DNA from 2 places in the Enterococcus infantis genome. Region 1 is predicted to be linked to the other one. Evidence: riboswitches for the same ligand, from Rfam matches in the RefSeq annotation. Region 1 holds a riboswitch; the other holds the start of a gene.
The links. A riboswitch is a leader RNA that binds a small molecule or an ion and turns the genes downstream of it on or off. The one in region 1 is predicted to bind thiamine pyrophosphate.

Region 1 (3,951 bases):
CATCATGTAAGCTCCTCTCCGCGAATGTCGTGCCACCATTGCTCATCTGACATGAGCAACGACAAGCGATCTAGCGTTTCTTGGCGAAAAGCAGCCAATCCTAACCCCTTTGCTACTGTCACTTGGGCCGCTGCTTCTCCGCATAAATTGAAATAACTAACTGCTGCAACAGTTGCGACTAACGGTGCATTTCCTGCCCCCAATAAAGCCGCAATCAAGCTGCCGACAATATCACCAGTCCCTGTGAAGCGGTCCAACTGGACTACCCCATTAGTCAGCTGCAATCGGCGTTTTTCAGTCACAACCAAATCTACCGGTCCAGTGGCCAACAATATCAATGGACGACGCTGACAGACTTTTTGCATAGCAGCCGCCAATTCCCGTAACGCCGCTACTTCCTGATCCTCGATACTACCGTCAACACCTCGGGCCCGACTAGCCAAGCCACAAAAACGGCGCATTTCCGACAAATTACCTTTAATAACTTGCGGCTCAGATTCCCACAACTGCCACGCCAAATCATACCGTAGTTGTGTAGCTGCCACACCAACTAAATCGACAACGATTGGTGTTTCGGTGGCTTTCCCATAACGAGCCGCTGCCTGTAAGGCTTGTTCTTTGCCATCCGTGATATGCCCCAAATTCAGCAACAGTCCATCGTTTTGCGCAAAAAACTCGTCAAATTCCCGAATATCATCTGCCATCACCGGTTTGGCATCCACATACAACAAAGCATTTGCCATTGATTCACAGGTGATTTCATTGGTAATGCATTGGATGAGAGGCGAATTTTTTATTGGCCAAGCTGCTGCGACATCCCGCAACAGCGCTTTTTCAAGCCCACTCATGATTACTCACCAAAAAAAGGGCTTGCACTCTTTTAAAGACGCGGGTCTCTTTAAGTTTAAATAAGACGAAGAAGGCGATTGCTGAACCGATGATGGTTGCTCCAATAAAGCGAGGAGTATAAATAAACCAATAAAGTCCCTGGTCACTGCCGGTAAACCAAACCATGACTGGGTAAGAGAGAATCGAACCGATGATACCGGTACCGATAACCTCGCCAATCATCGAACCCCAGATCCGGCCACCAGTCAGCCGATAGCCCCAGCCGGCGAAAAACGCGCCAAAGACAGCACCAGTCAATGCCAATGGTGGAATCCCCAACATCGTCATGCGGATAACTCCACAGATTGCTGCCATTACCGTAGCATAAAAAGGCCCTAGCAGCACCCCAGCAATGATATTGATTACACTGGACATAGGTGCCATCCCTTCGATACGCATAATTGGCGACAAGACCACATCCAATGCAATCATCAGCGCCAAAAGTGTGATTTTTTGAATCTTATTTGCTTGTGTCATTTTCTACTCCTTTTCCATCAGCTCTCTGATAATAAGCTCAATCAATTTGCTTGGCTTGACTGACAGCATTCACGCCAGTTCAATGGCACCGATTGCTGCTCCCTGAGGCCAGCTTTCAAGAGTCATCGCCATCTCCCAAAACAGATATTCCATCTGGCTGGAAATATAGAAAGCTGTCAACATCTGTTCCTGTTCGTCAGAGGGTGCCGCTGCGTATAAACGGTCCAAGATCCGCCGTTCGTTGGCTACTGCTGCCCGCCCCTCCTCCCCGGCATAGGTTGCAATCCAACGCTGATACAACGGATTTGGCGACCCCATCACAATCAGGCGCTCACCGATTTCTTGATACAACCATGGACAAGGCAACATCCCTGCAAAAGCGGTATTCGGCGTTCCTGCTGCCAGTTGTCGATACATATGAGAGACATAGTTATAGGCAGCAGGTGCTACGGGTGTCGCAGCGACTTCTTCTTCAGTGATCCCCAGCTCCTTGAAAAACGCTTCCCGAATTGCCATTTCCCCTTCAGCCAAATGCTGGCTGTTTACGAGCATCAATTCTCTCACTTCGCTATCTTCAGCCGCTTCCCCAATCAATCGGTAAAGCTTACTGAAATGCTCCAAATAATACCGATCCTGCAAAAGATAATAGCGGAAAATTTCCGGTGCCAGTGTCCCTTTGGCTAATTCCAAAATAAAAGGATGCTCAAAGCTTCCCTCCCAATAAGGATCAGCATATGCCCGTGCTTTTTGTGTAAATGTCATCATTTTAACTTCACGCTCCTTGTTATCCGTATTCACCGTCATACTCTGCTACTTCTATGCAGTCGGGAAACTGCCCTGCCTTATCTCCAAAAGAACAGCAAAAAGCCCCCGACTGCGTTTCAAATCAAGAAACAAAGAAGGGGGCCTAGGAAAAGAAGCAGATCCTACCTTAAAAAATGGCAATAGCCAGACTGGAAAACACCAATTATAATCAAGAATCAGCCAGATGAACAACACGCGTTTTCAAAAGACAACACGTGTTTACACTTTTACCGTTTGCTAAAAAACAGCAAAGCACCCCATCAGAAAAATTCCGATGGGGTGCTGAAAACGGCAAAAATTTTGTGATCCGCACATTTCCCTGCGTCAGTGCTAACTGCTTCAGGTTCAATGGGTATAATCTCAGCTCTATAGCACCCCAAATGTTTCTTATTCGAATGTGACCACAGTGTAGCACATATTTCAAAACGCGGCCATGCCTTTTCCAGATTTTTACCATATGTATTTTTTTGAAATGCCGTTAGGGAGCAGAACTTCACTTCTAAATTCTCCTTGCAGGACTGCGTCAGCTGCATAACAGAAGCATAGTAATCAGCCAATTCAGCTAGCGTTTATTACTTCTGACATCCTGTAGTCAGCTGGTATAGTTCAACTTAGGCAGAATCCGCCTAGTTTCTAAATTCGAAACTACCCTCCCTTGGGTCAGCTAGTATAGTCCAACTTGGGCAGAGTACGCCCAGCTTCTAAATTCGAAACTACCCTCCCTTAGGTCGGCTAGTATAGTTCAACTTGGGCAGAGTACGCCCAGTTGAACTTATAAAAACAGTGCTGTCGAGGGGAATCGACAGCACTGATACAGATTGAGAATTATTCTCAACCAATATTCAAAAAAAAGACAGATCAATCACACGAGGTTTATACTTGGGGAGTAATGAACCGCTCGTTAGATTTAGTATAACACAAAAATTAGCCGCTGAGAACTATTCTCAATTAAAAAAGTAGTTTTTAGTTATTAGCTGATCCTTTTTTATTCAAAATTCATCCCAGTTCTTTTGCTGCCAATCTGAAAAAGCTGTTATACTAAAAGTATCTTGCGACAAGAAAGGAAAAATCTATGAGTTGTCTTGGAAACCTAATTTGGATGCTTTTCGGCGGATTGATCAATGCTGTCAGTTGGTTTTTAGCTGGCTGTCTATGGAGCATAACAATCATCGGAATCCCTATTGGAATGCAATGCTTCAAATTTGCAGGTCTGGGCCTTGCTCCCTTTGGTAAGGAAGTCGTCTATGGAGGAAATGGTGCAAGTTTGTTATTGAATATCATTTGGCTGATTGTTTCTGGTATCCCGCTGGCAATTTCTCATCTGATTAGTGCGTTGCTACTGACCCTCACGATTATCGGCATTCCCTTTGCCAAACAATCTCTGAAAATGGCCAAGTTGGCTTTAATGCCCTTTGGTGCCCAAATCATAACACGTTGACCTATGAGGGAACTGTGACAATATTGAATCATCATGAGACCCTAAAAGCCGACTACCTTCCCTTAAAAATCATTGGAAGATCGTCGGCTTGTCATTGATAAAAAAATTTCAAATACTAACTAACCTTGATTTCATCAAACTAAGTCAGCGTAATTCACTACTCTGCTTAAATTGGCAAAAAAAGAAGACTATAACAGTCTTCTTTGATCGGGAAGACAGGATTCGAACCTGCGACCCCTTGGTCCCAAACCAAGTGCTCTACCAAGCTGAGCTACTTCCCGGTATTAAATTAAAATAATAAAAAAACTACGCGCCCAAGAGGAGTCGAACCCCTAACCTTTTGA
Region 2 (3,951 bases), on a different contig from region 1:
ACCTTCAGTTTTTTTGCCGATCATCGAATCAAACTCCGCTTTGTGAAGCCGATCTTTTTTGCGACTGTCAGGAGGGCTTTGTTGAAGTCTTACAGATAGCCGCCGCTTTGGAGAAGAACTGTTGTGACGGGTTCTTTTGTGAAACGTTATCGTATCTGTTCTGGGAAGCGGGCAAAATTGGCGGTCTGGATTTCTTCTAAGCTGTTTCACAGAGTGCACGAAAACACTTGATTTATTTCATGAAAATGACTACTATTTACTAGGAAGCAACACGGATTTTGACAAGTCTTTTTCGGCTGTGACCAACTGCTGATCCCCGAATCTGTCCGCCAATCAGAGGGCTCGCTTCTGTTTTCTTCATTTATTTGCGGAATTTCCAAGAAAACAGACGTCTTGCAAAAAGTGTCCTGGGATTTGGTGGAGAGCGTTATTGGAGTCGAGTCCGATGTCACTGCCCCATCATGCAGGAAAGAAAGCGGAGGAAACCATGTCTAACCATTATTTTGATCCAAGATTGAAGATTTTTGCCTTGAATTCCAATCGTCCCCTTGCCGAAAAAATCGCAGAAGCTGTCGGTGTTGAGCTGGGAAAATGTTCTGTTAACCAATTTTCTGACGGCGAGATCCAAGTCAACATCGAAGAGAGTATTCGCGGGGCTCACGTCTATGTGATCCAATCCACATCTAGTCCGGTCAATGACAATCTGATGGAATTGCTGATTATGATCGATGCTTTGAAACGCGCCAGTGCGAAAACGATCAATGTGGTGATGCCTTATTATGGCTATGCTCGCCAAGACCGTAAAGCACGCTCTCGGGAACCAATCACAGCTAAATTGGTAGCCAACATGATTGAAAAAGCCGGAGCTAACCGGTTGGTGTGTCTGGACCTGCATGCGTCCCAGATCCAAGGATTCTTTGATATCCCAGTAGATCATTTGATGGGTGCACCATTGATTGCCAACTATTTCCTCGATAAAGGAATCCAAGGTGACGATGTTGTCGTGGTATCTCCTGACCATGGCGGGGTAACTCGTGCCCGTAAATTGGCAGAATTTTTGAAATCTCCAATCGCCATCATTGACAAACGCCGACCAAAAGCCAACGTGGCTGAAGTGATGAATATCATTGGACACGTTGAAGGCAAGACTTGTGTCCTGATTGATGACATGATTGATACAGCAGGGACCATTACTTTAGCAGCCAATGCCTTGAAACAAGCCGGTGCTAAAAGTGTGTATGCTTCTTGTACGCACCCGGTATTGTCCGGCCCAGCAATGCAGCGGATTCAAGACTCCGCCATCGAACGCTGCGTAGTGACCGACTCTATCAATCTGCCGGAAGACCGCAAGATCGACAAGATTGATGAAATTTCCGTGGGTGCCTTGATGGGTGAAGCAATCAAACGGATTCATGAAAACAAACCGGTCAGCCCTTTGTTTGAAACCAATATGAAATAAGTTTACGCATAAAAAACCGTCACCTCTGAAAAGTCTGGTGGCGGTTTTTTTCGCAAATAGAGAAGTTGACAAGCGGTCAAAAAATCTTTTGTTGCGCCGTACTTCTTGATGGCTATCAATTTTTTTTCGGCTGATTTTCGATACACTCGTGTTGAAAAAATCACTCGAGGAGGAAGTAAGATGACAAAGGTACAAGATTTTTTGGAAGACCACAAAGAGGAGCTGACAAGTTATACAACAGCTATTACCAGAGCCCATGGTGCCCACCATCCAGAAGTTTTTGAGGTTAAAAAGCTGTACGATGAATTGGAAGTGCTGAGAAAGTCTAGTGAGCCGGCAGCTTTGCAACCAATTTTTGAAAAATTACGGCAAGTAACCAAAAACTACGAAATACCAGCAGATGTTTGCCCAACATTTAAGGCGACGTATGACTGGTTGGCCCAAGCCGACTACTTGTCACAGGAGTGAGCACTCAATGTTAGGTTGTGCCACCTGAAAAAAAGACCAAACTCTTTTCTTTTTTTTAAAATGTGCTATGATGAAGCCGTACCAAAATAACTGGATATAGAACACGATCACAAAGGGGAGCCGTTAGCGGCTGAGAATGAGTGAACTCTAAACCCTCTGTACCTGTCTCGATAATGCGAGCGTAGGAATTGTGACGAGTTGGAAGTAGATATTACTTCTCCTTTGTAGATTGTGACTGTTCTGTAATCTATGAAGGAGAGGTTTTTTTATGAACAAAAATTTGCGTGTGTGGGTGGAAGGAACGATTATCGCAGCGATGGCTATGGTGTTGTCGTTTATTCCCCTCGATTTCGGGCCCAGCTTGAGTATCTCGTTGGGGCAAATCCCAATCACCGTCTATGCCTTGAGACGGGGCTGGAAGCCGGGGCTTTTTGCAGCAGCAATCTGGGGACTGCTGCATTTTCCGGTAGGGAAGGTCTATTATTTGGCAGTCAGTCAAGTGTTGATCGAGTATCCGATTGCTTTTGCTTTTGCCGGGTTTGCCGGAGTGACAGCAGTCAAGTTGCATCAGGCTATCCAAGCGGGAAATGACAAGCAGGCGCGGATTGCAGTAATTCAAGGCACATTTGCCGGCGCGGCAGCTCGCTACTTCTGGCATTTTGTTGCGGGCGTGATGTTCTGGGGTGCTTATGCCCAGTGGGGGATGTCACCAGTCCTTTATTCGTTGGTGATGAATGGCGCAAGCGGATTGTTAACAGCTGCAGCCACGATGGTAGCTGTATTATTGATTTACCAAATGGCGCCACAACTGTTTCTGCCCAAAGATGCCCGGCTGCAGCAACCGGTAAAATAATCAAGGCGACCTACAACTGAATAAAATAAAAAAATGTTTTCTCGCGTCAAGAGAAAACATTTTTTATTTCGACAAAAACAGGAAATCTTTGTCTTCGTATGCCACCAGCCACTGCCGTTTTTCTTGACTGTAGATCAAGTAGGCCACTAGCAACTCGTCTTTACCTAAAGGATTTTCCTTGCGCAAACCACCGTCTTCCACGAGATAGATGGGAATCTTGTAGTCCCGACCTTCCAAGCGGGAAGATTGAAAGCAGAAAATCACACCCTCTTGAAAAAGAGGTTTCAATTCTCGCAAAAGGGTGACGTCCAGTTTGTCTACCGGAGTTGATTTGCGGAAAAAAGACTTGCGATCGTTGATTTTTTCCAGCACTAGGCGCGTCAATTTGTCAGCTAAGATTCGATAATATTCATCCAAGTAACGATAATAGACACGAGAAAGGTCATCCTTCAGATCAAAATAAACGAAATTGTTTTGCAGTTTGTAAAAAAATGGCGAGTGCAGATGGGTCTTCGTGTGACCGAAGTACAACAATTCACTGATTTCCAACGGAGTCAGTTCCTTAATCATGGCACTGTCGTTGAAGTCAATCCATTTGATGTCTTCGCTGATGCGGTTACGGGCGATCTCGTCAAAATATTGTTTGACGGATTCATTGCCGCGTAAAACTTTCATACCGGTGTGAGCTTCAAACTCGCCATAGTCGGAGGATGGGTCCAAAAGCAATAGATTTTTGGGTTGGTGAACGATGCCATGGTAGAACTCCACAGGACTGATTCCCCGTGACAAAGCAGCGTTGCTGGTAGTATCAATATGTACATAGACCATTTTTGCCATGGCAGAACCCCCCTCTTTTCCCCGATACTACTATCATACAACAAAGCCTGATTTTATGGTGTTTCGTTTACTTTAAAGTTTTATTACAGAACGTGCCGATTTTTGTGATTTGCTGCCACCATTTGTAATGAATAATGAAATTTTCACATTATTTTATCAAGTGTGCCCTCCTTTTTCAAGCAAGCGGTGGCGGACACATTGGCCACTTTGACCAAAATTGATGATTAACCCAACTGGACCAATCTGTGGTAAAATCAATTTAGAAAATGAAGATGGGGACGAGGCTGATGGCAACGAAGAAAAAAAAGCACCGGGTTCGCAATGGACTTATTAA

Region 2: linked by a shared signal. The riboswitch ahead of thiT (energy-coupled thiamine transporter ThiT) and the one ahead of tenA (thiaminase II) in region 1 are both predicted to bind thiamine pyrophosphate.

Annotation. Positions count from the first base shown of each region.
Region 1 is NZ_JBMHFB010000012.1:706-4,656, reverse strand. It holds gene thiE (thiamine phosphate synthase) at 1-6, opposite strand, end outside; gene thiM (hydroxyethylthiazole kinase) at 3-848, opposite strand; gene thiW (energy coupling factor transporter S component ThiW) at 835-1,365, opposite strand; gene tenA (thiaminase II) at 1,435-2,127, opposite strand; TPP riboswitch at 2,469-2,558, opposite strand; gene ACOMA8_RS13165 (YccF domain-containing protein) at 3,242-3,607, shown strand; tRNA gene ACOMA8_RS13160 (tRNA-Pro) at 3,815-3,888, opposite strand; tRNA gene ACOMA8_RS13155 (tRNA-Arg) at 3,917-3,951, opposite strand, start outside.
Region 2 is NZ_JBMHFB010000003.1:140,916-144,866, forward strand. It holds gene ACOMA8_RS04690 (ribose-phosphate diphosphokinase) at 488-1,459, shown strand; gene ACOMA8_RS04695 (iron-sulfur cluster repair di-iron protein, ric) at 1,640-1,927, shown strand; TPP riboswitch at 2,031-2,132, shown strand; gene thiT (energy-coupled thiamine transporter ThiT) at 2,196-2,780, shown strand; gene ACOMA8_RS04705 (hypothetical protein) at 2,844-3,617, opposite strand; gene ACOMA8_RS04710 (class A sortase) at 3,905-3,951, shown strand, end outside.